2 regions of the Stenotrophomonas sp. 59 genome follow, and region 1 is predicted to be linked to the other one. Evidence: riboswitches for the same ligand, from Rfam matches in the RefSeq annotation. Region 1 holds a riboswitch; the other holds the start of a gene.
The links. Region 1 has a riboswitch for glycine ahead of QP552_RS18620 (trimeric intracellular cation channel family protein). Riboswitches for the same ligand answer to the same signal wherever they lie in the genome.
Positions count from the first base shown of each region.

Region 2: it holds a riboswitch for glycine, as region 1 does, so the genes downstream of both, gcvP (aminomethyl-transferring glycine dehydrogenase) here and QP552_RS18620 (trimeric intracellular cation channel family protein) in region 1, are expected to answer to the same signal.

Region 1 is NZ_CP127408.1:4,051,504-4,067,434, forward strand. It holds gene QP552_RS18585 (NAD(P)/FAD-dependent oxidoreductase) at 1-157, shown strand, start outside; gene QP552_RS18590 (hypothetical protein) at 220-1,008, shown strand; gene QP552_RS18595 (XVIPCD domain-containing protein) at 1,005-2,645, shown strand; gene QP552_RS18600 (hypothetical protein) at 2,637-3,074, opposite strand; gene QP552_RS18605 (nuclear transport factor 2 family protein) at 3,078-3,509, opposite strand; gene QP552_RS18610 (hypothetical protein) at 3,578-3,994, opposite strand; gene QP552_RS18615 (GIY-YIG nuclease family protein) at 4,139-4,414, opposite strand; glycine riboswitch at 4,455-4,544, shown strand; glycine riboswitch at 4,558-4,661, shown strand; gene QP552_RS18620 (trimeric intracellular cation channel family protein) at 4,746-5,363, shown strand; gene QP552_RS18625 (MdtA/MuxA family multidrug efflux RND transporter periplasmic adaptor subunit) at 5,648-6,814, shown strand; gene QP552_RS18630 (multidrug efflux RND transporter permease subunit) at 6,811-9,909, shown strand; gene QP552_RS18635 (efflux RND transporter permease subunit) at 9,906-12,971, shown strand; gene QP552_RS18640 (3-deoxy-7-phosphoheptulonate synthase) at 13,222-14,295, opposite strand; gene QP552_RS18645 (hypothetical protein) at 14,591-14,848, opposite strand; gene QP552_RS18650 (DUF6616 family protein) at 14,939-15,277, opposite strand; gene QP552_RS18655 (DNA alkylation repair protein) at 15,318-15,931, opposite strand, start outside.
Region 2 is NZ_CP127408.1:3,329,754-3,345,684, forward strand. It holds gene QP552_RS15500 (glycosyltransferase family 39 protein) at 52-1,755, shown strand; gene QP552_RS15505 (phosphatase PAP2 family protein) at 1,867-2,634, shown strand; gene QP552_RS15510 (phosphoethanolamine--lipid A transferase) at 2,631-4,280, shown strand; gene QP552_RS15515 (M2 family metallopeptidase) at 4,888-6,855, shown strand; gene QP552_RS15520 (hypothetical protein) at 6,976-7,368, opposite strand; gene QP552_RS15525 (siderophore-interacting protein) at 7,438-8,334, opposite strand; gene QP552_RS15530 (multidrug effflux MFS transporter) at 8,476-9,702, opposite strand; glycine riboswitch at 10,002-10,104, shown strand; gene gcvP (aminomethyl-transferring glycine dehydrogenase) at 10,167-13,034, shown strand; gene QP552_RS15540 (VOC family protein) at 13,110-13,526, opposite strand; gene QP552_RS15545 (amino acid permease) at 13,709-15,076, opposite strand; gene QP552_RS15550 (AraC family transcriptional regulator) at 15,159-15,881, opposite strand.

The sequences.
Region 1 (15,931 bases):
CTGGTGGTTCTGGCTGGCCGCGCACGTGTTCTTCCTGATCGGCTTCCGCAACCGCATCGTGGTGCTGCTGAACTGGGCGGTGGCGTACTGGAGCTACCAGCGCAGCGCGCGCATCATCTTCGGCGATGACCAGGACGACCGGCGGCCCAGGCGCTAGGCCCCGGAGGTCTTCACGCACGGGCTGCTAGCGTAAGCCGGTCGCTCATGGAATGAAGCCGCATGGACCTGCTGAAATGGTTGCCCGCCCTGATCGCGGCCGCCCTGCTCTCCGGCTGTCCTGCGGGGCAGTCGCAGGCGGAAGTCTCCGCCCCTTCGCCAGCACCCTCTCCACGCCTGTCACCCGGTACCTACTCGACCGAACGAGGATGGGGACAGCTGCTGCTGCAGGCACGCCCTGGCAGCACATCGCTGCAGTTCCATCTGGAGACTGAATCCTCCGGCGCCGGATGCAGCCTGGCGGGCACGCTCGGCGACGATCTGCAGTCCGTCGCGGTGGATCCCGCACCCGGCGCAGCGCAATGCCTGCTCACGATGCAACCTACCGCCCAGGGAATCGAGATCGGTACGCGCACGGCCGATGCCTGCGCCGCTTACTGCGGCAGCAACGGGGGATTCAAGGGACACTACCTTGCGGTGAGCGACCGTTGCATGACGGACAACGTTGCCGCCGCGCTGCGCAAGGCCGCTGAAAAGACCGCGCCGTATTCCGCCGCCGGCACCGCCGGCACGCTGGAAGCGCTCCAGGCGTCCTGCGCGGGCACGCTTCCATTGAGCACGATCGCCGACATCAGGCTGGCGATCGCTTCGGCCCAGCATGAGGCAGGAAACAACGCGGCCTGCCAGGCCGCACTGTCGCCCTATGCCGAGGACGCCGCGCGCAGCGATGACGAACTCACGGACGGGATGTCACCGGTTGCAGCGGATGAGTACGTCGCCCTCATCGCATCCGTGCGCGAAGCCCTGAAGATGTGTGGGCGCACCGCCAACGGCAGGGAGAACAGCCCATGAGCACGGCACCGCAGGATCGCCCGCAGCTCAGTGATGCGCAACTGCGCACACTGGCCTACTTCGCCATCGGCGTGGCGTCCGAGGGCAGCAACGCCGGCCGCAATGTGGCCTATCAGCTGTCCTTCGCCGGCAACATCAATGGCAATGTCATGACGCCGGTGGGCAACAGTGGTTTCTCCATCGGCACACTGCAGACCGATCTGGGCCAGCACCCGGAGGTGGCGACCCAGCTGGTGGACGCCTATCAGCGCTGGGCACGCCAGCAGCAGCCCTCGCTGGAGCTTGATGCACGCCAGCGGCAGCAGACGGTTTCCGACCTGCAGCGCGATGGCGACGGCATCAGGGCGCAGAACGGGCGTGCCCTGGATGGGACCATCCGCGGCCATCTGAACACCTTTCTCGCGTCCAGCGACGGCGTTGCGTTCGTGCATGCACACGATGTCAGCCAGGTCGACCGCCTGCTCCGCCACGGCGATGGCCGCCGGGATCCTGGCGGCGCGATGCAGCAGCTACGCGGCACCGACCTGTACCAGCATGCATCGCTGGATGACCAGGCCAAGCTCGCCACCATGCTGATGAAGCTGGAGAACCAGGCAGGGTTGAGCCGCTATCCTGGCGTTCTGCGATCGATTGCCAGCGGCGACCTGGCCAGCGTGGATGACGTCAAGACACGGATCGACGGCATGCTTCCCAACCGCGTCGTACGCGGCAGGGAACAGCCCGACTATCTGGAAAGCGGCGTTGAGCATGCCCTGAAGGGCACCGAGGTCTTCAACCGGTTGCGGGCCGCAGGGCCAGGCAACCCGATGCGCGACGTGTTCGCCGGTGTCTCCGCCGACCCGCTGGCCAGCCCGGTGGCGCTGGCCGCCGATCGTGCACATCCCGAGGCCCTGCATCGCTACGAGGTGATCAAGACCCTGTTCCTGCAGAACACCGAGGCACCGGCCTACCTCGATGCCCTGCAGCACGGGCGCTCACATGCCTGGGGCCGCCCGCAGGCGGCAGGCAACTCGCCGGCCACCGCCGGCCTGTACGCCTCCGGCGATGATCTGGTGATCTGGAACCGGGACGGTCGCGGCCACGCCTTCATCGATGGCCAGTGGTCCACCGTACCGCGTGCGGAACTGCATCGCCAGCAGAATGCCGACGGCTCCATCGACCTCAACCGCGCCCCGCGCAACGGGATGCCCGAACAGCTGCTGCACGTCGAACCCGCACAACCGGAGCGACGGCGTGCCGCGCTTTCCGATCCGCTGCTGCAACAGGCCGAGGAGGCGGTACGACACCTGGAAGACAGCCGGGCCCAGCCTTTCGGCGAGAACACGCAACGCCTTGCAGCCAGTTCGACCTGCCTGGCCCGCGAGGCCGGGCTGACACGCATCGACCATGTCGTGCTGGGCGCCTCGCCTTCGCAGGACGGCAGGGCAGAAACGCTCTTCGTTGTGCAGGGCGATCTGTCCGACCCGGCCCATCTCAGGGCACAGATGCCGGCCGCGCAGGCATTTGCCACCCCCGTGGACACGTCATTGGCGCAGCTGCAGTCGCTGAATGACGCACATCGACAGACCGATGCGCGGTCCAGGCAGGAGGAGCAGGATCACCAGAGCACCCTGTCCCAGCAGGCGCGGTCAGTCTGATCCGCGCCCATGCGACGGTCGGGGCGGGCAGTACCCTTGGGCCCGAGCCGTGCCCGCGATCTGCCGTGACGACCAGTGCCGGGTGATCCAGATGGTCAATGCTGCCGAGCTCAGGTGCCAGCGCAGCATGCTGTGGCGTGGATGGTGCCCGAGGTGGACGCGTGCGATCCAGGAAGCTTCGAGTTCGACATCAGGCACGTTCACCTTCGCATTCACTCCCACGTGGCGCGCCATGAATCGCCATGGATCCATCGGTACGTGGTGGGCGTAGCTCGCAGCACCACACGCGCCGCCGCTCCGCGCGGAATCGACAGGTTGCGGCCGGCCCTCGGTCGCGACCAATCCCAGCAGATACACCAGGCCCGGCAGCAGGGCCAGGAAGGTCAACAGCAGAAGCAGCGCGATCCACGCCCGGCCCACGGCACGCATCAGTCACTGCGCCTTCGGCTTCGGGTACCACAATGCGTTGACGATGACCCAGCGCTGCCCGAAGCGGCCCATGTGGAAGTAATCGACGAACCACGGTGTTTCCAGCCGCACCGAGGCGGCGTTGCCGGTCACGTCCAGCACCGTGCAGCGGCGGTCCCATTGCTCCTTCGGGGTCTTCAGCGCACCCTGCTTCGTCAACGAGACCAGTTCTTCCTTCGACATCCGGCGCAGGCCAAGGCGCTCATCGGGTGTATCACCGAGGACCGCGCGCTTGGCCAGGTCCGGGTGCAGGGACCGGGCGACGCGCTGTGGGTCGGCCTCCAGCTGGCCGTCGACGTAGTCATGGCAGGTGGCTTCGATGGCCGCGAGGGTGGCCGGGTCGGCGGCGGGGCTTGTGGCTGCGGAAAGGGCGAACAGCAGGGCGATCGTGGACATCCGGGTCTCCAGCGCTGAGGGCTGGATGATCATGGCATGTGCAAGCCGCATCCACGCATGGCGTGGATCTACGGCATCAGGCGCATTTCGTCGGTGCCCAGCTGCATGTACATGAACGCAGCGGCTTCTTCAGACATGGGCTGCCCCTGCGGGAAGCTGTCCAACCAGGCGGTGATACGCGCATGGCGCCCCGCCAGCGCATCCGCCAATGCCTGCTTTTCCGCGTCAGTGGCACGCTCCTGCATTTCGTTGCGAAGCACGTCATCGCCGATCCCCCACTTTTCCGCGAACGGGATCAGATCGACCAGATCGGGAGGGACCCGGTCACGACGCAGGTGGATCGGTTCGGGTGTGCTCGGGCCGTAAGCTGCCAGCTCAGCGGCGGTGCCGATCTGCCCATGCTGCAGTGGCGGCGGCGACGGTGCCTGGGTGCAGGCCAGAAGGGCCACGCAGGCAGTCAACAGCAACATCCCGCGGTTCTTCATCGGACGGATCCATGTGTCGATGGGTGTGGCGATCATGGCATGGACAAGGCCTATCCACGCAGGGCGTGGATCTACCGTAGGGCCGAGCCCCTGCCCGGGTCCTGCAACGGGCAGACGGAACAGCAGCCGAGCGCGGGCTCGGCTCTACAGAAGCCGGGCGTCCGAGGCCTGCAGCCAGGCCAGCTTGCGTTCGCGCGGCTGCTGCTTGAGTTGCCATTCGGCGCGCGAGGCGGCGGAACGATCCGGGTATTCGCGCACGGCCAGCACGCGCAGTGGCGGCCGGGCCCGGGTGTAGCGCGCGCCCTTGCCCGCCTGGTGGGCGGCGAAGCGTGCGTCCACGTCGGTGCTGATACCCGCGTAGTAGCTGCCATCACGGCATTCGAGCAGGTACAGGAACCACGGGCGGGGGGACGGGGCCATGCCGGGATTATGCCGTGCTGCACTGCAGCGGATATACTGGCGGCCGAATGCAGGAGAGAGGCGCCGCGCTGGCGCCCGCCGAAGGCGCAGGCTCCCATGATCGCTCAGGCCGGTGGGCTGGAATCCCACCAACCATGCATTCGACTCGCCGAGCTGGAGAGAGGTCACCGGGCATGCCCGGGACGATCCGCCGAAGGGGCACGCGGCCCACGCCGCTGAACTCTCAGGCAAAAGGACAGCGGGAGCGGCACCGGTCATCGTCATCCCGTCATTGCGCAGGCAATGGCGGTATACGCGCATGGCCGGCCCCACCGCGCCCGGAGCCTGCCCCATGCTGCTGTCCATCATCTACCTGATCGCCATTTCCGCCGAAGCCATGACCGGCGCGCTGTCCGCCGGCCGCCGCCGCATGGACCTGTTCGGCGTGGTCATGATCGCCTGCGTCACCGCCCTCGGTGGTGGTTCGCTGCGCGACATCCTGCTCGGCCACTACCCGCTGGGCTGGGTGAAGCATCCCGAATACCTGGGCTTCACCGTGTGCGCGGCGCTGATCGCTACCTGGGTGGCGCGCTGGATGCACCACTTCCGCCGCACCTTCCTTGTGCTGGACGGGCTGGGCCTGATCGCCTTCACCCTGATCGGCTGCTCGATCGCACGCGAGGCCGGCCATGCCACCCCCATCGTGCTGATCGCCGGCATGCTGACCGGTGCGTTCGGCGGCGTGCTGCGCGACATCCTCTGCAACGAAGTACCGCTGATCTTCCAGAAGGAGCTGTACGCGATCATCGCGCTGCTGACCGGCGCCGCCTACCTGTTGCTGCTGCACTGGGGCGTTGCCGACGCCACCGCGATCCTGTGCTGCCTCGGCGGCGGCTTCGCACTGCGCCTGCTGGCGATCCACTACCGCTGGGAAATGCCGAAGTTCGTCTATCACGACGAAGTGCATTGATTGTTTGACGGTAGTGCCGGCCGCTGGCCGGCAACACGGCACACGCCCGCAGATTCCAGCAGGTTGCCGGCCAGCGGTCGGCACTACCGAGTGCGTTGCATGACCATGGTCATGCGGCATTGGCCGGGGTGATTGGCTACCATTGTCACCCCGTCGCACGCGCGACGGCATCCAGCCACGCCGCGCCCGCGGCCCCGCCAGACACTCCCTCCCCGCTGCCCGTGGTGCCGTGAACGCGCCGACGGGCCCGCATGTCCCTGCGCGCGCAGGGCACAGGATGCCTCATGTCTGTCGCCGAAAATTCCCGCTTCCGCCGTGCCCGCTCGTTGCGGGTGGTGCTGGCCCTTGCCCTCTTCGGCCTTCTGGCGTGGTGGCTGTGGCCCCGGAACGGCGCCGGCAGCAGCGACGATGCGACGGGCAGGACGGTGCCGGTACGCGTGGCGCGCGCCAGTGCCGAGCCGCTGGTGCTGCGCCTGAAGGCTGTCGGTACGGTCACCCCGCTGCACAGCGTGGTGGTGCGCAGCCGCGTGGATGGCGAACTGCTGCGCCTGCACTTCCAGGAAGGGCAGCAGGTGAACGCCGGCGACCTGCTGGCGCAGATCGACCCACGCCCGTATGAGGTGAAGCTGGCACAGGCCCAGGGCACCCAGCAGCAGAACCTGGCCGAGCTGGAAAACGCCGAACGCCAGCTGCAGCGCTACCGCGAACTGCAGAAGCAGAACTACGTGTCCGGGCAGGAACTGAGCGACCAGCAGAGCAAGGTGCGCCAGCTGCAGGGCCGCCGGCTCAGCGACCAGGCGTCTGTTGATGAAGCACGCCTGCAGCTGCAGTACACCCGCATCACCGCGCCGGTCAGTGGCCGCGTCGGGCTGCGGCGGTTGGACGTGGGCAACCTGGTACGTACCAGCGATGCCGAAGGCCTGGTGACGCTGGCGCAGACCGCGCCGATCAGCGTGCTGTTCACCGTGCCCGAACCCGAGCTGCCTGCGCTGCTCGACGCCGTGCAGGCGCAACCGTCGCTGGCGGTGGAAACCTGGGACCGCGAAGAACGCCGGCAGCTGGCCCGCGGCTCCCTGTCCAGCCTGGACAACCGCATCGATACCACCACCGGCACACTGAAGCTGCGTGCGCACTTCGACAACCACGATCTGGCACTGTTCCCCAACCAGTTCGTCAACGTACGCCTGCAGCTGGGCGAGCAGCCGGCGCTGCTGATTCCCGATGCCGCCGTACAGTTCGGCAGCCAGGGCAACTACGTCCATGTCATCGGCAAGGACAACAAGGCGCAGCGGCGCGTCGTGGTGCTCGGCCCCGCCGATGACGGCCGCGTGGCCGTGCGTTCGGGCTTGGCCGCGGGCGACCAGGTGGTGATCGAAGGCATCGACGGACTGGAAGACGGCACGGCGGTGGAGATCATCGCCGGGGAGGCTGCGAGCAAGGCCGGCGCATGAACCTCTCGCGCCCGTTCATCCTCAGGCCCGTCGCCACCACGCTGCTGATGGTGGCGCTGCTGCTGTCCGGCGTGCTCGCCTATCGCCTGCTGCCGGTGGCCGCCCTGCCACAGGTCGACTACCCGATCATCCAGATCACCACGCTGTACCCCGGTGCCAGCCCGGAACTGACCACGCGCACGATCACTGCGCCGCTGGAGCGCCAGCTCGGGCAGATTCCCGGCCTGAAGCAGTTGTCGTCCACCAGTTCCGGCGGCGCGTCGGTGATCACCCTGCAGTTCGGACTGGACGTCCCGCTGGGCGTGGCCGAACAGGACGTGCAGGCTGCGATCAACGCCGCCGGTACCTTCCTGCCCGGCGACCTGCCGGTGCCGCCGGTCTACCGCAAGGTCAATCCGGCCGATACGCCGATCCTGACCCTGGCGGTGACCTCGCAGGGCCTGTCGCTGCCACAGGTGCATGACCTGGTGGATACGCGCATCGCGCAGCGCCTGGCGCAGCTGCCCGGCGTCGGCCTGGTCAGCCTGGCCGGTGGCCAGCGCCCTGCAGTGCGCATCCAGGTCAATCCCGCGGCACTGGCCGCCAACGGCCTGGGCATGGACCACATCCGCACCGCCATCGCCGCCGCCAACGTCAACCTGCCCAAAGGCAGTTTCGATGGCCCGATCCGCGCGGTGATGCTCGATGCCAACGACCAGATGCGCAGCGTGGATGAGTACCGTGCCCTGGTACTGGCCTGGCGCGATGGTGCGCCACTGCGGCTGGGTGACGTGGCCACCATCACCGATGGCGCGGAGAACCGCCAGCTGGCGGCCTGGAGCGGCACCACGCCGGCGGTGCTGGTGAACATCCAGCGCCAGCCCGGCGCGAATGTGATTGCCGTGGTCGAACAGGTTCGCGCGTTGCTGCCGCAGCTGCAGGCCACGCTACCCGCTGGCGTGCAGATGGCCGTGCTGAGCGACCGCACCGAATCGATCCGCGCGTCGGTGCGCGGCGTGCAGAAGGAACTGGTGCTGGCCATCGGCCTGGTGGTGCTGGTCACCTGGGTATTCCTGCGCAACCTGCCGGCCACACTCATTCCCAGCGTGGCGGTACCACTGTCGCTCATCGGCACCTTCGCGGTGATGCTGCTGGCCGGCTATTCGCTCAACAACCTGACGCTGATGGCGCTGACCATCGCCACCGGCTTCGTGGTGGACGATGCCATCGTGATGCTGGAGAACATTGCCCGCCATCTGGAAGAAGGTGAAAGCCCACGCGAGGCCGCACTGAAGGGTGCGGCCGAGATCGGCTTCACCCTGGTGTCGCTGACCGTTTCACTGATCGCGGTGCTGATCCCGCTGCTGTTCATGGCCGACCTGGTGGGCGCGCTGTTCCATGAGTTCGCGGTGACACTGGCGGTGGCCATCGGCATTTCGCTGCTGGTCTCGCTGACGCTGACGCCGATGCTGTGCGCGCGTTTCCTCAAGTCGCATGCAAAGGGGTCCGATCCCGCCAGGGCTCCGACCCCGAAACAGGATGTCTTCGACCGCATCATCGTCCTCTACGACCGCCAGCTGCGCTGGGTACTTCAGCGCCAGCCGCTGATGCTGCTGGCTACGGTCGCCACGCTGGCGCTCACGGTTGCGCTGTACTTCGCGGTGCCCAAGGGCTTCTTCCCGGTGCAGGATGCCGGCCTGGTCCAGGGCATCAGCGAAGCGCCCCAGGCCATCTCGTTCCAGGCCATGCGCGAGCGCCAGCAGGCGTTGGCCGCCGCCATCGAAGCGGACCCTGCCGTGGCCAGCGTCTCCTCCTACATCGGCGTGGACGGCAACAACGCCACGCTCAATACCGGCCGCCTGCTGATCGAGCTGAAGCCACACGGCGACCGGGATGGCGCGGCGGTGGTGATGGCACGCCTGCAGCAGCGCGTATCGAAGATTCCCGGCATCACCCTGTACCTGCAACCGGTACAGGAGCTGGGCATCGAAGACCGCATCAGCCGCACCCAGTACCAGTTCACCCTGACCACGCCGGATCTGGAAACACTGGAACGCTGGACCCCGGAACTGCTGCAGGCGCTGCGCCAGCAACCGGCGCTGCGCGATGTCGCCAGCGATCTGCAGATGCAGGGACGGCAGGCACGGGTGAACATCGACCGTGATGCCGCGGCGCGCCTGGGCGTAAGCATTGAAGCGGTAGCAGACGCGCTGTACGACGCCTACGGGCAGCGTCAGATCTCCACCATCTTCACCCAGGCCAGCCAGTACCGCGTGGTGCTGGAAGCCGACCCATCGCGGCAGCCGGGACCGGAAGCCATCAGTGGCCTGCGCGTGCGCAGCAGCGGCGGACAGACCGTGCCGCTGGGTGCGGTGGCACAGGTGGAACTGGGCCCGACCGCCCTGCTGCGCAACCATGTCGGCCAGTTCCCGGCTGCCACCCTGTCGTTCAATCTCGCACCGGACGCATCGCTGGGCGAGGCGATCGATGCCGTGCAGGCCGCACGCACGCAGATCAGCCTGCCCGGAAGCATCGAACTGCGCCTGCAGGGCGCCGCAGCAGCGTTCAGCAGTTCGCTGTCCTCCACGCTGTGGCTGATCCTGGCCGCGGTGGTGGTGATGTACATCGTGCTGGGTGTGCTCTACGAGAGCTTCATCCATCCGGTCACCATCCTGTCTACCCTGCCCTCGGCCACGGTGGGGGCGCTGGCGGCATTGTGGGTGAGCGGGCGCAGCCTGGACCTGATCGCGGTGATCGGCATCGTGCTGCTGATCGGCCTGGTGAAGAAGAACGCGATCATGATGATCGACTTCGCACTGGACGCGCAGCGCACGCGCGGCATGACCCCGCGCGAGGCGATCCACCAGGCCGCGCTGCTGCGCTTCCGGCCGATCCTGATGACCACGCTGGCCGCGCTGTTCGGTGCCGTGCCGCTGATGCTGGCCAGTGGTTCCGGTGCCGAACTGCGGCAACCGTTGGGCTGGGTGATGGTGGGCGGGTTGCTGGTCAGCCAGGTACTGACCCTGTTCACCACGCCGGTGATCTACCTCGCCTTCGACCGCTTGCAGCGCGGCCGCGCGGCAGCAACCACCGCCGCTGAAGAGGCCAGCGCGTGACCCCTGTGGAGCGCCTGGCACAGGCCTGCGTGCAGCGGCCGGTGGCCACGATCCTGTTGGCGGTCGCGCTGGTGCTGGCAGGCCTGCTGGCGCTGCGGCTGCTGCCCGTGGCACCGCTGCCACAGGTGGACTACCCGGCCATCGAAGTCAGTGCCAGCCTGCCCGGTGCTTCGCCCGAATCGATGGCGGCCACCGTCGCCACGCCGCTCGAACGTGCGCTCGGCAGCCTGCCCGGCATCTCGCGCATCGATTCGGCCAGCACCCAGGGCCAGACCTCGGTGGAGCTGAAGTTCGTGCTCGGCCGCGATGTCGACGAAGCCGCGCGCGAAGTGCAGGCCGCCATCAACCTCGCACGTGGGCAGCTGCCCAGTGGCATGCCCGGCATGCCGCAGTACCGCAAGGTCAATCCCTCACAGGCACCGATCCTGGCGCTGGCGCTGACCTCGGACACCTTGTCGCCCGGGCAGCTGTATGACCTGGCCTCCACCGTGCTGGCGCAGAAACTGTCGCAGGTACCGGGCGTGGGCGAAGTACAGGTCGGTGGCAGCGCGCTGCCGGCGGTGCGCGTGTCATTGGATCCAAACGCACTGAACCATGCTGGATTGGCACTGGAAGACGTGGCGCGGGCCATCGCACGCGCCAACGCAGTGCGCCCGCTGGGTGCGGTGGGCGATGAACGCCAGCAATGGCAGCTGGAAGCACCGCTGCAGCTGCGCCAGGCCACCCAGTACCGCGAACTGGCGTTGAAGGTGAGCGACGACCGCACGCTGCGGCTGGGCGATGTCGCCGCCGTCGCCGATGGCGTGGAGGACCGCTACGCCAGCGGCTTCCACAACGACCGCCCTGCCGTGCTGCTGATCGTCAGCCGCCAGCCCAATGCCAACATCATCGCCACCGTCGATGCCATCCAGGCGCAGCTGCCGCAGTTGCATGCACTGCTGCCTTCCAGCGTTGACATGCGCCTGGTGATGGACCGCTCGCCGGTGATCCGCGCCACGCTGCACGAAGCGGAGATGACGCTGGTACTGGCCATCGTGCTGGTGGTACTTGTGGTGCTGGGCTTCCTCGGCCACTGGCGTGCGGCGCTGGTGCCCAGCGTAGCGATACCAGTGGTGCTGTTCGGTACGCTGGCGCTGATCGCGCTGATGGGCTTCTCGCTCAACACGCTCTCGCTGATGGCACTGATCGTTGCCGCCGTGCTGGTGGTGGACGATGCGATCGTGGTGCTGGAGAACATCGCGCGCCACCGCGAACTGGGCGCCGACCGCTGGCAGGCGGCCGTGCGCGGTGCCTCGGAAGTGGGCGCGACGCTGATTTCGATGAACCTCGCCCTGGCGGTGGTGTTCGTCTCCATCCTGCTCCTGGATGACTTCGTCGAGCGCCTGTTCCGCGAGTTCTCGCTGACCCTGGTGACTGCGATGGCGGTATCGGTGCTGATCGCGCTGAGCCTGGTACCGATGCTGTGCGCGCGGTTGTTCGTCGATACCGCACAACAGCCTTCGCGCTGGCGGCGTGGTGGCAATGCACTGTTCGAACGCGTGCGCAGAGCTTACCTGCGCACCCTGCAGGCCAGCCTGCGCCGGTTGCGCTGGCCGTTGCTGGCCTTCGTTGCGGTCATCGCACTCAATGCCTGGCTGTTCCAGCAGGTACCCAAGGGCATCGTGCCCAAGCAGGACACCGCACAGCTGCGCGGTTTCGCCCGCGGCGACGATGGGCTCTCCTTCCAGGCCATGCAGCCGAAGATCGACGCGTACCGGAAACTGCTGCTGTCCGACCCGGCCATCGAGGACATCATCGGCTACATCGGCGGCAGCAACGGCGTGAACAACGCCTTCATCATGATCAAGATGAAGCCGCTGGCCGAGCGCAGGGTCTCCAGCCAGCAGGTGATCGACCGCCTGCGCGCGCGGCTGCCCAAGCTGCCCGGCGGCAATCTCTATCTGTGGGTGGACCAGGACATCCGCCTGGAAGGCGCCGGCAGCAGCGGCAAGTACGAATTCCAGCTGCTCTCGGCCGATACCGCGCCCCTGCGCGAATGGGCACCGAAGGTCGCCGCCGCACTGCGCGGCCTGCCCGAGCTGGTGGACGTGGAAGCACAGGGCGAAGCAGGCATGCGCCAGGTGGTGCTGGACATCGATCGCGAAGCGGCCGCGCGGCATGGCGTGGACCTGCGCACCGTCGCCAACATGCTCAACAACTCCTTCAGCCAGCGCCAGGTCGCCACCCTGTACGACAGCCTCAACCAGTACCGGGTGGTGATGGAGCTGGACCCGGAACACACCCAGGACCCGGGCACGCTGGCGCGGTTGCAGGTGATCGATGGCGATGGCCGGCGCATTCCGCTGTCGAGTATTGCCAGCTGGCGCTACGGCATGGCGCCGGACCGCGTGTACCACAGCGAACAGTTCGCCTCCATCTGGATAGAGTTCGCGCTGGCACCGGGGGTGGGCCTTGAGCAGGCCACGCGTGCCATCGACGACGCGATGGCGAAGCTGATGCTGCCACGTTCGGTGCAGGGCAAGCTGTCCGGCGAGGCCGGCGGCCTGGAGCAACTGCGTTCGCGCCAGCTGTGGCTGGTGCTGGGCGCCACGCTGGCGGTGTACCTGGTGCTGGGCATTCTCTACGAGAGCTTCCTGCAGCCGCTGGTGATCCTGTCGACGCTGCCGTCGGCGGGTGTTGGCGCGCTGCTGGCACTGTGGTTGTTCGGCAACGAACTGAACCTGATCGCCTTGCTCGGCCTGTTCCTGCTGGTGGGGGTGGTGATGAAGAACACCATCCTGCTGGTGGACTTCGCGCTGGCCGGTGAGCGGCGCGGCCTGACTGCGCAGGACGCCGTGATGGACGCGGCGCGGTTGCGCCTGCGGCCGATCCTGATGACCTCGCTGGCGGCGCTGCTGGGCACGTTGCCGCTGATGCTGGCCAACGGTGAGGGCTGGGAACTGCGGCAGCCGCTGGGCATCGCGATCGTGGGGGGGCTGCTGGTCAGCCAATGGCTGACGCTGTACACGACCCCGGCGATGTATCTGGCGTTGGCGAGGTTGCGCGCGAAAAAGGCCATGTAGCGTCGAGCCATGCTCGACTGCGCGTTGCAGGAATCCAACGCGCTTCGCGCGCAAGTCGAGCATGGCTCGACTCTGCAAAAACCGGCATCACCACCCCGGCGATGTACCTGGCGCTGTCGCACATACGCAGCGCCAGGCGCATCGCCGGTGCGGACGGATCGGCCTCCAACTCCGACCGACCCTGATCGCGGCCGCACCCCCGCAGGCGCTGGCCGCCATCCACACACGTGCCGCACTCAAGCGGCTTCCATCAGGCGGCTTCGGACACCTTCACTTCACGACGGGCGCGCACGGCCGCGGCCAGTCGCTCCAGCACCGTCACGGTGGTGTCCCAGTCGATGCAGCCGTCGGTGATGCTCTGGCCGTAGACCAGCGGCTGGCCTTCCACCAGTTCCTGGCGGCCGCCGACCAGATGGCTCTCGATCATCACACCGACGATGCGCTGTTCACCGTCTTCCAACTGAACGGCGATGTCCTCGATCACCTTCGGCTGGTTGTCCGGGTTCTTCAGGCTGTTGGCATGGCTGGCGTCGATCATCAGGCGGGTCGGCAGCTTGGCCTTGGCCAGCGCCTGGCAGGCCTCGGCAACGCTGCCCGCATCGTAGTTCGGCTGCTTGCCGCCGCGCAGGATCACATGGCAATCCGGGTTGCCGGTGGTCGACACGATGGCGGTGCCGCCCTGCTTGGTGACCGACAGGAAGTGATGCGGATTGGAGGCCGCACCCACCGCGTCGGCGGCGATCTTCACGTTGCCATCGGTGCCGTTCTTGAAGCCGACCGGGCACGACAGTCCCGAGGCCAGTTCGCGGTGCACCTGGCTTTCGGTGGTGCGCGCACCAATGGCGCCCCAGGCCACCAGATCGGCAATGTACTGCGGCGAGATCACGTCGAGGAACTCGACGCCGGCCGGCAGGCCCAGCTTGTTGATGTCGCGCAGCAGGCCACGGGCGATGCGCAGGCCCTTGTCGATCCTGAAACTGCCATCCAGGTCCGGATCGTTGATCAGGCCCTTCCAGCCCACCGTGGTACGCGGCTTCTCGAAGTACACGCGCATGACGATTTCCAGCTCGCCGGCCAGTGCGTCACGCAGCGGCTTCAGGCGCTGGGCGTACTCGATGGCGGCGTGCGGGTCGTGGATCGAGCACGGGCCGACCACCACCGCCAGGCGGTCGTCACGGCCATGCAGGATCTGGTGCAGGGCCGCGCGCGAGGCGCTGACGGTGTCGGAGGCTTCATCGTCACACGGCAGCATCGCCAGCAGCTGGGCAGGCGGTGTCAGCGGTTCGATGGTGCGGATACGCAGGTCGTCGGTGTGCGGGGGCATTGCGGGGGTTCTCCGGAACGTTGGGGGTCCCCAGCGTGGCGGCATGAAAAAAGCCGCCAGGTTCGCTGGCGGCTTTCGGGAATGCGTCTGAAGCTTTCTTCAGGGTGAGCGCAGTCCTTCCTCCGCCAGTGGCTTCGGAAAGTAATACCAGTAAAAGCTGGTGGGGGCCGCGTTCATGGGTTCTATTGATAGCACAGCTTCTGCGCAGTGCAAAATGTTTCATCCGCAACTGGGGGCGCGGTTCAGCGAGTCGCGCACCTGGGCCATCCATGCGGCGCCAGGCACGCGAAGTCGCTCATCTGCCATGCACTTCCACGTCCAGCAGCAGGCCTTCATGGATGTCGGCCCAGCGCTCCAGCACGCGCCCCAGTTCCTGCCGGGCCTCATCCAGCTGCTCGGGATTGAGCAGGGAACGGGCGGTGTAAAGGTCGGACACCAGCCGCCGCAGGAGCGGTTCCGGGATCGCCACCGACGGCCCTTCCACCTGCGGCAGCTGCAGCGCCGGGGTGTCGCCAAGCGGGCCGTACAGCGTTACCTGGAGCGTGCTCTGCATGATCGACTTCCGTGCGGATGGACAGGGGCAATGCACTGTTTACCGCGTCCGGGTGACAGGCGCATGTGCCATGCGCGTCCGGAGGCGCCGCTACAGGGCAGCCAGATCGGCCAGGTGCTGCCCCATCCCATCGTCCGCGCCGACGACATTGGTGGTGGCGAAGTAATGATGCCAACCGGTGGCGGCAATGCCTTCCACAAGGGCGTCGGCGTCCTCCTGGCTGGCGCACCTCCAGACAGCGTGGAACTGCTCGCTGCCGCCGTGCGCTGCATCCGCGGCCACGCGGCCCATCGCCACCGGCGTGATGCGGGCCGGATCGAACTGCTGCATGCCGGCACCGATGCGGGCGAAGAAAGCGGTGCGCTGGTCAGGCGGGAGCGCAGTCCAGGCAGGGGTGGCTGTGTAGAGTTCGATGAGGATGTGGGACATGGGGTTCTTCCTTGAGATGTCCGCCGGGCACGGCCCGGCGCTACCGGGGTTGGAGTGAGCGCAGTGCGCGCCTGCGGATGTAGGCGTTGGCGCTGCCGTCGTGTTCACGCTGCCAGCGCGCGCACAGATCGCGCAGCCAGCCCGGCTGGGTCTTGCCGGCATCGTTGAGCCAGTTGCCCACGGAGTCCTGCACGTAGCGCTGCGGGTCGTTGGCCAGTGCTTCAAGCAGCGGCGATGCAAGTTCCGGGTGCTGCTTGAACAGCGCGATATGGGTCGCCCAGACGCCGCGCGGGCGCAGCGCCTCGCAGGCGAAACGACGCAGATAGGGTGATGCGTGCTGCGTCCATGGCTGCAGGCACTCCAGCGCCTGCAACGGTGCAGCGACGATATCTGCACGCAGCGCGAGCCACGCCCACTCACGCACGCCGAAGTGCGGATCATCGGCCAGCGGACGCATCGCACGCAGCTTGGCCGGTAGCGTTGCGCTGGCATCGCTGCCAATCAGGTAGCAGGCCCAGCCACGCACGGTATCGGACGCATGATCCTGCCATTGCGCAGGATCGCCCTGCCCGCTTTCGCGCAGCAACCGGGCAGCCAGGGCCATGCGCTGGGTGATGCCCTTGCCTTCAGCATCGCGCATGCGGTGCAGCGCGT
Region 2 (15,931 bases), 720 kb from region 1:
TTTTCCCACCCCCGCCACCTCAGAATGGCCGTTTTGCTCCCGGAGCCTGCCGTGCCCGTAGCCCTGCCCCGCCGTTGGCGCCTGCCCCTGTTGTGGCTGCTGATCATTGCTGCGCTGGCAGCGGGGATCGGCCTTCGGCAGCCGCAGCCGCCGGACGAGCCGCGCTTCGTGCTGGCGGCGAGGACCATGGTCGAGAGCGGGCAATGGCTGCTGCCGCACCGCGGCGTGGAGCTGTATGCGGAGAAGCCGCCGGTCTTCATGTGGCTGCAGGCCGCCGCCTACGAGATCGTCGGCAGCTGGCAGTGGTCGTTCCTGCTGCCATCGTTGCTGGGCGCCCTGCTCAGCCTGTGGCTGGTGTCGGACCTGGCACGGCGGCTGTGGTCGCCACGGCATTCCATCTACGCCCTGGCGGCGCTGTTCTGCACCCTGCAGTTCGGGCTGATGGCCAAGCGCGCGCAGATCGACATGGTGCTGGTGGGCATGACCACCGTGGCCCTGTGGGGCCTGATGCGCCACCTGTGCGAACGCCGCAATCTGCCCGCCCTGTGGCTGGCCGGCTTTGCCGCCGGCGTGGGTACCGTGACCAAGGGCGTGGGCTTCCTGCCGCTGCTGATGGTGCTGCCCTGGTTTGGCTGGTGGCTGTACCAGCGTCGCCGGGGGTACGCGGTGGAAGGCCCGCATCCGGCCACCCTGCTGTGGCTGATTCCGGCCTTCCTGCTGGGTGTCGGGGTGTGGCTGGCGCCGCTGGGCTGGGCCCTGCTGCACACGCCCACGGCCGAACTGCAGGCCTACGCGCATGAGCTGTTGTTCAAGCAGACCGGTACCCGTTACGCCAATGCCTGGCACCACCGGCAGCCCGCCTGGTACTACCTGCAGGTGATCCTGACCCTGTGGCTGCCGGGCAGCCTGCTGCTGCCGATGCTGTTCAAGCCCTGGTGGCGCCGTATCCGCCGCGGCGACCGCCGCCAGTGGCTGCTGCTGGGCTGGGCCGTGCTGGTGCTGGTGTTCTTCAGCGCCAGCCCGGGCAAGCGCGAGGTGTACCTGCTGCCGATGCTGCCGGCGATGGCCCTGGCCGTGGCGCCATTGCTGCCCGGCCTGCTGCGCCGCCTGTGCGTGCGCCGCTACCTGTTCGGCTACAGCGTGGTGCTGATGCTGGCCACCGGCACGCTGGGCGTGATGCTGATGACCGAACACCCGTGGGCGGTGGCCCAGCTGGAACGCCGGGCGATGCCCGACACCCTGCTGCCAGTGCTGGGTGATGGCCTGCTGACCTTCGCCATCGCGCTGGCGACGTTGATTGTCTGGTTGCGGGTGCGCCGCGCAGCGACGCTGGTGCTGCTGACCCACGGCATGCTGTGGATGCTCTACGGCCTGGTGCTGATTCCGGCGCTGGACCCCTACGCCTCGGCGTCGGCGCTGATGCGCCGGGTCGGCGCGCGGATCGGACCAGACGCCGAACTGGCGCTGGTGGCCTGGCGCGAACAGAACCTGCTGCAGGCCGACCGCCCGGTACGCGAGTTCGGCTTCAAGCGCCCCTGGGCCGAGCAATGGCACGATGCCGGCCCGTGGCTGGCCGAGGCACCGGACAAGCGCTGGCTGCTGGTGCTGGACGACGCGATGAGCCCCTGCGTGGATCCGGCCAAGGTGATCGACATCGGTGTCGCCAACAGGAATCGTTGGCAACTGCTTCCCGGTACTGCATGGAACCCGGACTGCCACGCCGAGCGGACAGGATCGACCGCCGAAGAAGACTGAACGTTGACATGTGCCGGGCAAGCATTAACCCGGCACGAACGAGCGTCCGACCCTTCTCCGACATCCAGGTGACGAGCATGACCGCGGATTCCCGAACCGCCCTTTCCCAGCATGCCCGTCCGTCCCCTTGATTCGGTAGCGCCGCTTGCGACATCGCCACTGGCGTCACGATTTGCCGTAACTCACCTCTGGCTGCCTGTCGCAATCGGTCTGCCCGTGTTTACGCTGCTGATGGGATTCGGCGGTGATCAATGGGTGGCCGACCACCTGTTCCGTCTTGAGGGCGGCCATTGGGCGTTGCAGGACGCCTGGGGCACCCGCACCCTGGTGCACAAGGCCGGCAAGTGGCTGAGCACGGCAGCGGCGCTGGTCGCGATCCTGCTGTGTTTCCACCACTGGCGTAAGGGTCGCGATCGCACCCTGCAATGGGCGCTGCTTTATGTCGTGATTGCCATGGCGCTGGGCACCGGCGTGATCTCCCTTCTGAAGTCGCTGGTGCCGATGGAATGCCCCTGGGACCTGCTCCGCTATGGTGGCAACCAGCCTTTCATCGGTCTGTTCACCACACGCCCGGCCGGCATGGCCGCGCAGGCCTGCTTCCCGGCAGGGCATGCCAGCGCAGGCTACGCGTGGCTCTGCCTGTATTTCTTCGCGTTGCTGTGGCGCCCGTCCTGGCGCTTGGCAGGGCTGTGGATCGGCCTCGGCACCGGCCTGGTATTCGGCATCAGCCAGCAGCTGCGGGGCGCCCATTTCCTTTCGCATGACGTTGCCACTGCGTTGATATGTTGGCTGCTTTCGCTGGGCCTGTATCTGATCGTCAAACGCGTCCTGACACGCCGTCAGCTGGACCGTCCCAACCGCCAGGAGGCAAACGCATGAGTGCATCGGTCCAACGCCCCGCCCGCCTCCCCGCGCTTGCGGGTCTTCGCAACTGGCGGCCGCAGCTTTCCACCGAAGCACTGATCGCGCTGACCAGCCTGTTCTTTGCGGTGGCCGGCAACGGCCTGTTCTGGCACAGCGCGATGGCCAGCCATCCGGGCAGCCTGCGCTACGGACTTTCGCTGCTGCTGTTGCTGCTGGGTGCACATGGCGTGCTGCTGGGCATCCTGGTCTGGCGCTGGAATGCCAAGGTGGTGATCAGCCTGTTGCTGCTGGTGACAGCGTTTGCTGCGCACTACATGAGCCGCTACCACATCTACCTGGATGCGGACATGCTGCGCAACGTGCTGGCGACCGACCCCAAGGAAAGCCGCGAGCTGATGACCGTGTCGCTGCTGTGGCCGGTGCTGTTGCTGGCCATCCTGCCGATGGTCGTGCTGTGGCGCGTGCAGCTGCGCCGCCGCAGCTGGGGCCGCAGCCTGCTGTGGCGCCTCGGCTTCCTGGTCGTGGCAGCGGTGACCGCCATTGGCGGTGCGCTGATCTCGTTCCAGGATGTCTCCGCACTGATGCGCAACCAGCGTGAAGTGCGTTACCTCGCCACCCCGGCCAACGTGCTGCTGGGCCTGCCGCGTGCACTGCGTGGCGACAACCCCGTGCAGCGCGCGCCGAAGCTGCCGATCGGCACCGACGCCAAGGCCACGCCGCGCGCTGCGGCCAGCAAGCCTCGCCTGCTGGTGATCGTGATGGGCGAGACCGTGCGTGCGCAGAACTGGGGCCTCAACGGTGGCCGCAACACCACCCCGGAACTGGCCCAGGCACCGGTGATCAACTTCCCCGACATGCACTCCTGCGGCACCAGCACCGAAGTGTCGCTGCCGTGCCTGTTCTCGCCGTGGGGACGCCACGAGTACGACGAGAAGAAGATCCGTGCACACCAGTCGCTGCTGCATGTGCTGAACCGCGCCGGCATCGCACCGCTGTGGCGTGACAACCAGTCTGGCTGCAAGGGCGTGTGCGAAGGCCTGGAGTTCCAGTCACTGTCCGATGCGACCACGCCGGGGCTGTGTGCCGATGGCCGCTGCATGGACGAAATCCTGCTGCAGGACCTGGCTACCCAGGTACGCGCAAAGCCCGGCGACCGGGTGGTGGTGCTGCACCAGCTGGGCAACCACGGCCCGGCGTACTTCGAGCGCTACCCGGCCGCCTTCGCCCGCTTCAAGCCAACCTGCGACACCCGTGACATCGGTCGTTGCTCGCGCGAAGAGATCACCAACAGCTACGACAACGCGGTGCTGTACACCGATCACTTCCTGAGCAAGACGATCGGCACGTTGCAAGGCATGCAGGATTACGACACGGCGATGATCTACCTGTCCGACCATGGCGAATCGCTGGGCGAGAAGGGCCTGTTCCTGCATGGCGTGCCGTATGCGATCGCCCCGGCCGAGCAGACCCGTGTGCCGATGACGATGTGGTTCTCGCCCGGCTTCGCCAGCAGCCGTGGGCTGGACCTGCAGTGCGTGCGCAAGCGTTCGGCAGCGTATACCGACCACGACAACCTGTTCCCATCGGTGCTGGGGCTGATGCAGGTGAAGACATTGCTGTATGAGCGCGACCGCGACGTGTTCGCCAACTGCGAAGGTTGAGGGTTGTTCGGCAGGGCTTGCAGCCCTGCACCTGCAGAGGCAACTGCAACGGCAAGTGCCGCAGCAACACCAGAAGCAGGTTTCCTGGGGATTGGCGGGGTGGGTCCGGTGGCGGGGGACGCCGTGAATCCGTCCCTGGAGGCTTGGCAGCCGCATCCATGCGGCTGACACCCCCGCCACCGGACCCACCCCGCCTTCGACAGTTTTCCGCGATCTGTTGGAACGACCTTGGGGTCGGATCCGTTTTCCTGAGGAAAACGGATCCGACCCCATTTTGATTTTCGATACCTGACAGATGTGTCGACCAAGGTCGACACCCACCAACGGCCGCCGCGATCTGTCAGAGGTGGGGCGGTGTGGGATTGCAGGACCGTTGGCGCCATGGATGGCGCCATCGAGCCCCCATGGATGGGTTTACGGCGTGTCCTGCAAGCCCACACCGCCCCGCCATCCCACGGATAGCCCGCTTCTGCTGTTGCTTCGGCCGTTGCCGTTGCTTCTGCGGGTGCAGGGCGCAGCCCTGCCGAACCCTACCGACTTCCGCCACTTGCGGTGGCAGCGGCTGCCCACTAGCCTTCGGCCGTCGTTCACCACCCAAGGACCGCCCGTGAAACACCGTCATCTCCTGCTGGCCTCGGCTGTCGCCGCCGCCACGCTGGCCCTGGCCGCCTGCAAGAAGGAACCCACCCCAGGCACCGATACCGCCAGCAGCAGCGCTCCGGCCGGCGAAACCGCCGACCAGTTCGTGGCCCGCATCAATGCCGAATTCAAGGCCGCCTACCCGGAGATGACCTCGGCGCAGTGGCTGTCCTCCACCTACATCAACAGTGATTCCGAACGCATCGCCGCCAAGGCCAACGAGCGCTCGCTGACCCAGCTCAACAGCTGGATCGAACAGGCTGCCAAATTCGACGGCAAGCCGATGAGCGAGGACAGCAAGCGCGCGATCCATCTGCTGAAGCTGATGTCCTCGATGCCGGCGCCGCGCGATCCGGCCAAGCTGGCCGAGCTGACCCAGATCGCCACCCGTATGGAAGGCAGCTACGGTGCCGGCAAGTACTGCACCGATGCCAATGATCCGAACTCCTGCCGCCAGCTTGGCGAGCTGGAGCAGGTGCTGGCACGCAGCCGCGACTACGACAAGCAGCTCGATGCGTGGCAGGGCTGGCACAGCACCACCAAGAGCATGCGCGGCGACTACCAGAAGTTCGTCGGCCTGGTGAACGAAGGCGCCAAGGGCATGGGCTTCACCGATGCCGGCCAGATGTGGCGCAGTGGCTACGACATGCCGCCGGAGCAGATCGGCCCTGAAACCGATCGCCTGTGGGAGCAGGTCAAGCCGATGTACGAACAGCTACACTGCTACGCGCGCGGCAAGCTGGACAAGACCTACGGCAAGGACAAGGCCGAAGTGGGCAATGGCCTGATCGCTGCGCACCTGCTGGGCAACATGTGGCAGCAGGACTGGTCCAACCTGTGGGACCAGCTGGAACCCTACCCTGGCGCCGGCAGCCTGGACATCACCGCGGCGCTGGAAAAGCAGTACCAGACCAACCTGAGCGCGGCACTGGCGAAGGCCGGCGGCAAGGATGCCAACGTGGCCGCCCAGTACAAGGCGCAGCGCGAGGCCGAACTGCGTACCGCCAAGCAGATGACCGAGCGCGCGCAGGACTTCTACGTGTCGCTGGGCATGCCGTCGCTGCCGCAGTCGTACTGGGAAAAAACCCAGTTCATCAAGCCCGATGACCGCGACGTGGTCTGCCACGCCAGCGCCTGGGACATGAACATGGAAGGCGATGTGCGCACCAAGATGTGCATCAAGCCGAACGAAGAGAACTTCACCACCATCTACCACGAGCTGGGCCACATCTATTACGACCTGGCCTACAACCCGCTGCCGCCGCTGTTCCAGGGCGGTGCCAACGATGGCTTCCACGAAGCGATCGGCGACACCATCGTGCTGGCGATGACGCCCAAGTACCTCAGCTCGATCGGCCTGGTCGATGCGCCGACCGAGAGCCGTGAGGCGGTCATCAACAACCAGATGCGCATGGCGCTGTCGGGCGTGTCGTTCCTGCCGTTCGGGCTGATGATCGATCGCTGGCGCTGGGGCGTGTTCGACGGTTCGATCACCGCCGACAACTACAACAAGGCGTGGTGGGACCTGAAGGCCAAGTACCAGGGCGTGGCCCCGGCCAGCACCCGTGGCGAGGAGTTCTTCGACCCGGGCGCGAAGTACCACGTGCCGGGTAACACCCCCTACACCCGCTACTTCCTGGCGCGCATCCTGCAGTTCCAGTTCTACAAGGGCCTGTGCGACGCGTCGGGCTACAAGGGCCCGCTGCATGAGTGCACCTTCTACGGCAACAAGGAAGCCGGCCAGAAGTACTGGGCGATGCTGAGCAAGGGTGCCAGCCAGCCGTGGCAGGCCACGTTGAAGGAGCTGACCGGTACCGACAAGCTCGATGCCGGCCCGATGATCGAGTACTTCACGCCGGTCAACGAGTGGCTGAAGCAGCAGAACGAAGGCCAGATGTGCGGCTGGCAGGCCAACGCGGCCCCGGCGGCGAAATGAAAGAAGGGGCGGGTCCGCGAGGATCCGCCCCTGATGTTTCCGGTAGCGCCGGGCATGCCCGGCGGCTCTTCATCGCACCGCTGCGCTCGCCGCGCATGGCCCGGCGCTACCCACGGCGGATCAGCTGTTCTTCTTCGCTGCCATCGCTGCGGCCAGCTCCGCCTTGAATTCCTCGAAGGTCTGGCCCTTCTCCTTGGCTTCGGCCTGTGCGGCATCGCGCAGTGCGTCGGAGTACACCAGGCGCACCGGCGTGCCATTGCGTTCGTGCAGCTCACCGGCCTGCATGATCAGCGCCAGCACCTGCGCCGCGCTCTCGCTGTGGCCGGCAATGCGGCCATCCATGCCCAGCACCCATTCGCCGTCACGGCGCACGACTCCGGCCAGCAGGGTGCGCTGTGCATCGCGCAGTTCCGCATGCGGCTCCACCGGCGAGGCCTGGGCAGCGGCCTTGTTGGCGGCCTGCTTTTCCTGGCGACGGCGCTGGTCGCGGCGGGTCTTGGAGCTGGTGGACATGGTGCGGTACCGCTGCGAAAGGGGGGCGCAAGGATAGCGCACCCCACCCGCCACGCCGCTTCACACCCCTCAGTCCAGCACTTTGCCGTGCCGCCAGTAGCCCATGAAGGTGATCGCGCGGCGGTCCAGCCCGCAGTCGCGGACCAGGTGGCGACGGATCGCCATCACCGCCCCCGCCTCGCCTGCCACCCAGGCATACAGCGGCCCGGCCACGCTGGCATCGGCCTGCTCCCAGAGGATCTGCGCGTCGACATCGATCTCCTCCAGTTCGTCACCAGCAGACACCGCCGAGGCCGCTGCCAGCCGCGACTGGACCGCCTGCAGCAGCGGCTGGCCGTGGGCCGCCTGTCCGCGTGGCAGCCAGACCAGCTCGGCCGTGTCCGGCGCCTTCAGCGGCACCGCATCGCCGGCCTGCGCCACTTCCAGCAGCGCCAGCGTGCGTGGCGGATCGGCCAGCGCGGCCAGTTCCTCGAGGATGCCAGCCACTGCCGGCAGCGCGGTTTCATCCGCCACCAGCAGCACCTGGCCGACACCCGCCGGCGGTTTCCATTCCCAGCCTTCGCTGCTGTCGGCACAGTCGGCATCGGGGGCCAGCAGCACTACGCGGTCGCCCGGCCGCGCGTGGATGGCCCAGCGCGAGGCCGGCCCCGTCTCGCCATGCAGCACGAAATCAACGTCGACCTCGCCCTGCTCGGCACGCAGCTGGCGGATGGTGTAGGTGCGCATGGGCGGGCGCTGATCGTCCGGCAGCGCCCGGTAGCGCGGATACCAGTCCTCGCCGCTGGGCACCTGCGGCACGTCCTGGCCGGGCAAGGGGAAGAACACCTTGATGCGCTGGTCCGGGCCTTCGGTCTTCATCCGCGCCACGTCGGCACCGGTGAACACCATGCGGTCCAGGGAAGGGGAAAGAACGCGGCGCTCCTTCAGCGCCACCTCGAACAGGCGGTAGGTCTGCTGCGCAGCCATGGGGGAACCTCATGCAACGACATCGGATCGGCTGGCTGTCGTGCATCCACGCACCGGCTGGCTGGAGTCCCCAGCCTAGTCCGGTCGTTCCTCGCCGCAAGCGTTGCTGGCATGACCGCCCACCCTACCCCTGCGCGCTGCTCAATGGCCCGTGCAGGCTGCCTGCGCCGCGCGTTCACGCTGGTGTTCCCAGTACCAGAACACGAAGCCGGCGCCGAAGAACGCGGCCTGGCCCAGTGCCAGGTGCAGCGGGCTTGCACTGAGCAGCGGCGACACCACGCCGGCCACCACCGTACTGATCATCAGCTGCACGAAGGCCTGCAGCGACGATGCCAGGCCACGCTGGTGCGGGTACATGTCCAGCACCGCCAGGGCCAGGATCGGGAAGATCAGCGACATGCCCATGCCGCCGAGGAAGATCGGCAGCACCGCCCACGGCAGCACGAACTGCGGCGACAGCGCCACGTAGCCGACATTCAGCAGCGCCGACAGCGCGCACAGGCTGAAACCGATGGCGACCTGGCGGGTGGGCGTGGTGTGCCCGGCCATGCGCCCGGACAGGAACGAGCCGGTGGTCATGCCGCCGATGGTGGGAATGAACAGCCAGGCGAAGCCCCCCTCGCCCAGGTGCAGGTGCTGCATCACGAACACCGGCGCCGAGGAGATGTACAGGAAGATGCCGCCGAAACCGATGCTGCCGGCCAGCGCCAGGCGCAGGAAGCGCGGGTTGAAGCCGATGCGCACGTAGTCACGCATCAGCACCCGTGGCGACAACGGTACGCGTGCCTCGACCGGATGGGTTTCCGGCAGGTAGCGCGCGGTAGCCGCCAGCAGCACCAGCGCGAACACCACCAGGAACCAGAAGATCAGCGGCCATCCGGCGCCGCTGAGCAGGATCCAGCCACCGATGATCGGCGCGATCGCCGGGGCGATGCCGAACAGCATCGACACCTGGCTCATCAGCCGCTGTGCGTCATGGCCGTGGTACAGGTCGCGGATCACCGCGCGGCCGACGATCATGCCCACACCCGCCGACAGGCCCTGCAGCGCGCGGAAGGCCAGCAGCGTGCTCAGGTCGGTGGACAGCGCGCAGCCGACCGAGGCGCCGACGAACACCACCAGGCCACCGAGGATCACCCGCTTGCGGCCCCAGGCATCGGACAGCGGGCCGTGCGCCAGGCTCATCAGGCCGTAGAACAGCAGGTACACGCTGATGGTCTGCTGCACCGCCACCTCGTCCACCGCCAGGCGCTGGGCCAGCTGCGGGAACGCCGGGAAGATGGTGTCGATCGAGAACGGGCCGAACATGGCCAGGCCGGCAAGCAGCAGGGCCATGCGGCGGGTGGAGGGAGCAACGGCGGCGGTCATGGAGGAAGCGTCCGGCAGGGCCATGCGGGGCACGCACGGCGGGCGCCGGTCCCGCTGCACGGGGACGGCGCCAGATGAATTCGGGTATCCGCCCATCATAGGCGGGGATTGCGCCCGGCGCCATGCAGCACTGCACAAAACGCACGCCCGGGCCATCGGCCATTCAGGCGCGGCGACCTGGGGCGGAGGCGGCCGCCGCGCCCGCAACGGGCTATAATCGGCGGGCAACACGGTGGGAGAAGCGGAACACCGCTGCCGAAGGCGCAACGCCCGTAATCGCTCAGGCCCGATACCACCCGTAACACAACTCTGGAGAGACCGGTTCGATCCGGCGCCGAAGGGGCACGAAGCTGCGGTTTTCCGCGCTTTTAAACTCTCAGGCAAAAGGACAGAGGGGCGCCCCGCAGACCGCCGACCGGCGGCTTGTGCCCGTGCGTGTGCCCTTTCCTGACGGATCCTTCGCCATGTCCCAGAACACCCCTTCCCTGCGTGAGCTTGAGCACCACAACGCGTTCGTCGAGCGCCACATCGGCCCCAACGACGCCGAGATCGCGCAGATGCTCGATGTCGTCGGCCACGCGTCGCTGGATGCGATGACCGATGCCATCGTGCCGGCCAAGATCAAGTCGCCGGCGCCGCTGGCGCTGCCGGAGTCGATGACCGAAGTGCAGGCACTGGCGAAGATCCGTGCGATCGCCGACAAGAACACCGTGCTGCGCAGCTTCATCGGCCAGGGCTACTACGGCACCCACACGCCGAACGTGATCCTGCGCAACATCCTGGAAAACCCGGCCTGGTACACCGCCTACACCCCGTATCAGGCGGAAATCTCGCAGGGCCGCATGGAAGCGCTGATCAACTTCCAGACCCTGTGCGCCGACCTGACCGGCATGGAAATCGCCAACGCCTCGCTGCTGGACGAAGCCACCGCCGCTGCTGAAGCGATGACCCTGGCCAAGCGTTCGGCCAAGTCCAAGTCGGACACCTTCTTCGTGCACGACGCCGTGCATCCGCAGACGCTGGAACTGCTGCGTACCCGCGCCGAGCCCATGGGCATCGTGCTGCGCGTCGGCACCCCGGCCGAAGCGCTGGAAGCGGAAGCCTTCGGCCTGCTGCTGCAGTATCCGGATACCTTCGGCCAGGTGGGCGACTACAAGGCGCTGGTCGATGCCGTGCACGCACGCGGCGGCCTGGTGGCCGTGGCCACGGACCTGCTGGCCCTGACCCTGCTGGCCGCCCCGGGCGAATGGGGAGCGGACATCGTGGTCGGCAACAGCCAGCGTTTCGGCGTGCCGTTCGGCTTCGGTGGCCCGCACGCCGCCTTCATGGCCTGCCGTGACGCCTACAAGCGCTCGATGCCGGGCCGCCTGATCGGCGTTTCGGTCGATGCCCAGGGCAACCCGGCCTACCGCCTGACCCTGCAGACCCGCGAGCAGCACATCCGCCGCGAGAAGGCGACTTCCAACATCTGTACCGCGCAGGTGCTGCTGGCGGTGATGGCCTCGATGTACGCCGTTTACCACGGCCCGGAAGGCCTGACCCGCATTGCCCGCCGCACCCATCGCCTGGCTTCGATCCTGGCCGCAGCGCTGCGCAATGCCGGCGTGCAGGTTGGTGGCGACTTCTTCGACACCCTGCATGTCACCGGCGTGCACGCCGATGAGATCCATGCCAAGGCCCGCGCCGCCGGCTACAACCTGCGCGCGATCGACAGCGACTCGGTCGGCATCAGCCTGGACGAAACCACCACCCGCGCCGACATTGTTGCCGTGGCTGCCGTGTTCGGTGCCGCGCTGGATGTCGATGCGCTGGATGCCAGCACCGCCGATGCGCTGCCGGCCGGCCTGCTGCGCCAGTCCGCGTTCCTGACCCACCCGGTGTTCAACACCCACCACAGCGAGCACGAACTGCTGCGCTACCTGCGCTCGCTGGCCGACAAGGACCTGGCGATGGACCGCACGATGATCCCGCTGGGCTCGTGCACGATGAAGCTCAACGCCACCGCCGAAATGATCCCGGTGACCTGGCCGGAGTTCTCGCAGATCCATCCGCTGGTGCCGGCCGACCAGGCGCTGGGCTACAAGGAACTGATCGATACGCTGGAAGCGATGCTGGTCGAATGCACCGGCTACGACGCGGTCAGCCTGCAGCCGAATTCCGGCGCGCAGGGCGAGTACGCCGGCCTGCTGGCGATCCGCGCCTACCACCGCTCGCGCGGTGAAGGCCACCGCGACATCTGCCTGATCCCGGATTCGGCGCACGGCACCAACCCGGCTTCGGCACAGATGTGTGGCATGAAGGTCGTGGTCACCAAGACCGATGCCAACGGCAACGTCGACGTCGAGGACATCCGCCTCAACGCCGAGAAGTACAGCGACCGCCTGGCCGCGATCATGATGACCTACCCGTCCACGCACGGCGTGTTCGAGGAAGAAGTTGTCGAGATCTGCGAGATCATCCACCAGCACGGTGGCCAGGTGTACACCGACGGCGCCAACATGAACGCCCTGGTGGGCGTGGCCAAGCCGGGCAAGTGGGGTTCGGACGTTTCGCACCTGAACCTGCACAAGACCTTCTGCATCCCGCACGGCGGCGGCGGCCCGGGCGTCGGCCCGTGCGCGGTCAAGGAGCACCTGGCACCGTTCCTGCCGGGCAAGCTGGGTGACAACGGCCCGGTCGGCATGGTCAGCGCCGCCAGCTTCGGCAGCGCCTCGATCCTGCCGATCAGCTGGATGTACATCGCGATGATGGGCCGCGAAGGCCTGCGCAAGGCCACCCAGGTCGCGCAGCTCAACGCCAACTACATCGCCAAGCGCCTGGCCCCGCACTTCAAGACCCTGTACACCGGTCGCAACGGCCTGGTGGCGCATGAGTGCATCCTGGACGTGCGCCCGCTGGAGAAGACCAGCGGCATCGGCGCCGAGGATGTGGCCAAGCGCCTGATCGACTTCGGCTTCCATGCCCCGACCCTGAGCTTCCCGGTGGCTGGCACGCTGATGGTCGAGCCGACCGAGAGCGAATCGCTGCACGAACTGGATCGCTTCATCAGCGCGATGATCCAGATCCGCGAGGAAATCACCGCAATTGAAGACGGCCGCCTGGACCGCGAGGACAACCCGCTGAAGAACGCGCCGCACACTGCGACCGCGGTGACCGCCAGCGAGTGGACCCACGCCTACCCGCGTGAACTGGCTGCATTCCCGCTGGCCAGCCTGAAGCAGAGCAAGTACTGGCCGCCGGTGGCGCGCGTGGACAACGTGTACGGCGACAAGAACGTGATGTGCGCCTGCATCCCGGTCGATGCCTACAAGGACGATGAAGTCGAGGCATGATCGACAAACGGCCCGCGCAAGCGGGCCGTTTTTTTTAAAGAGTGTGGACCAAGGTCCACACCCACCATGATCCGATCACGGGTCCGGCATCTGCCCCAGGCTCAACTGCCACGACACCCCGAAGCGGTCCTGCACCCAGCCGTAGCGGTTGCTGAAATCGTAATCGCCCACCGGCATCAGCCAGTGCCCACCCTCGCCCAGCACCCGCGCGGCGCGCTCGAACTGCTCGGCACCGGAACACTCGACGAACAGCGAGATCGACGGGCTGAAGGTGAAGTCGTGCACGTCCAGGCTGTCAAAGCACAGGTAGTGGGTGCCACCCAGCAGGAAGATGGCCTGGCGGACCTGCCCGGGCACGCCGGCGCCGGCGCCGGCGCCATCGGGATGGCGTTGCAGGGCCAGCAGGCGGAAATCGGCAAAGGCTTCGGCGTACAGGGCCAGCGCGGCCTCGGCCTGGCCGGTGAACATCAGGAAGGGACGGCTGCGCAGCATGCGGTACTCCCGGTCGACGGGCCGATGACGGCCTATCTGCACACAGTGCCACGCGGAATGTGTGCCCGCTGTAGAGCCGAGCCCATGCTCGGCCGGCGACCACGCAAACAGCAGCCGACCACAGGGTCGGCGCTACAGAAAACTCGGCGACCGCAGCCGACCGTGGGGTCGGCTCTACCCGATCAGGCCTCGCGCATGCGCCGGGCGATGGCGCTGCCGGCGGCGATGGTAGCGGTCAGCGCCACCATCGACAGGAACTGCAGGCGGGTGTGCGACTCGCTCAGCAGAAGGCCGAAGATCAGCGCCAGGATCGCCAGCGCGCACACCGTCAGCCACGGGAAACCGGCCATGCGGAACGGCAGGCGGGTGCCCAGGCGATCCGCGCGGCGGCGCAGCACCAGCTGCGAGACCAGCGACAGCGTCCACACCAGCAGGCAGGTGGAACCGACGATGTTCAGCAGCACCGGCAGCACCCGGTCCGGGAACAGCAGTTCCATCACGGTGGCGGCGAAACCGAACAGCACGCTGGCCAGCACGGCGATGACCGGCACCTGGCGCGGGTCGGTCCAGCCCAGCACGGCAGGGGCTTCACGACGCTGCGCCAGCGAATACATCATGCGCGAGGCGCCGTAGAGGTTGGCATTGAGCGCCGACAGCAGCGCGATCACCGCGATCAGGGTGATGGCGGTGCCCGCGCCCGGGATACGGGCGATATCCAGCACCGCAGCGAACGGCGATTTCAGCGCCTCGCTGGTCCATGGCACCACAGCGATGATCACGCTCAGCGAGCCGATGTAGAACACCAGGATGCGCCAGGCCACCGTGCGGATCGCACGGGCAATGCTGCGTTCCGGGTCTTCGGTCTCGGCAGCAGCGACGGCCACGATCTCGGTGCCGCCAAAGGCGAACACCACCACCAGCAGCGCGGCACCGATGCCGGCCAGGCCCTTCGGTGCGAAGCCACCGTGTTCGGTGAAGTTGCTCAGGCCCGGCGAGGTCACCTGCGGCAGCCAGCCCATCAGCAGCGCCACGCCGATGGCGATGAAGGCCAGGATCGCCGCGACCTTGAGGATGGCGAACCAGAATTCGAACTCGCCGAAGTTCTTCACCCCGAGCAGGTTGATCGCAGTGAAGAACAGCATGAAGGCCAGCGCCGCCATCGGTACAGGTACCGCTGGCCAGACGGTGGCCAGCAGACCGGCCGCCCCCACCGCTTCGGCAGCGATCACGATCACCAGCTGCACCCACCACAGCCAGCCCACGGTGGCACCGGCGGTGGCGCCCATGGCATCGGCGGCATAGACCGAGAACGCGCCACTGGTCGGTTTGGCCGCCGCCATTTCGCCCAGTGCGTTCATCACGATGATCACCAGCGCGCCAGCGACCAGATACGACACCAGCACCGCCGGACCGGCCGCCTGCACGCCCACGCCCGAGCCGAGGAACAGGCCGGCGCCGATGGCGCTGCCCAGGCCCATCATGATCAGCTGGCGGGGCTTGAGCGAATGTCCCAGGCGGGACGGCGAAGCGGTCGGAATCGAGTTGGGCATCGGCGGGGCTGGCGGCGGGCTACAGGGGCGACACCTTACCCTGTCCCATGCCCGCGGGGATAGGCACAGCGCAGCAGGCCGCTCAGGCCAGTGCGGGCTCGCCGACGTTGCCGCCGATACGGGCACGGTAGGCGCGCGGCGAGAAACCGGTTTCAGCCTTGAACTTGCGGGTGAAGGCGCTCTGGTCGCTGAAACCGCAGGCCTGGCCGATGCTGGCGATGCTCTCGTCACCGTGCAGCAGGTGCATGGCCATCTGGATCCGCAGCCGGGTCAGCACCTGCTGCGGGGTCATCTGGAACACCTTGCGGAAGCTGCGCTCCAGCTTGGACAGCGAAAAGCCGGTGATGTCCAGCAGGGTCTGCATGCGCACGTTCTCGGCGTAGTGCGCGTTGAGGTGGGCCAGTGCCAGCCGCAGCTGTTCGTACTGGGTACCCAGGCTGTCCTTCTGGCCAAGGTCGCGGGAAATGCCGATCAACCCCTCGATGGCCCCATCGACCACCAGCGGGCGCTTGCAGGTCAGGCACCAGCCCGGTTCGCGGTTGGCGAACAGGTGCAGCTCCATCAGGTTCTCGATGACCTCACCGGACAGCACGCGGGCGTCCTGATCGACGTAGTCCGCACTGAGGCCGGTCGGGTAGATTTCGGCCGCCGTGCGCCCGATCACGTCCTTGCGCGCGCGCAGGCCCAGCCGCCGCAGCATGGTCTGGTTGACGTGGGTGTAACGCCCCTGAAGATCCTTGATGAAGAACAGCACATCCGGGATGGCGTCGAACAGGGCTTCGATGTCGGCGGGCTCGACTCGCATGCGGCAAGCATAACCGAGGCCCCTTGCCGGTGCGATCACCCTTGCGGGAC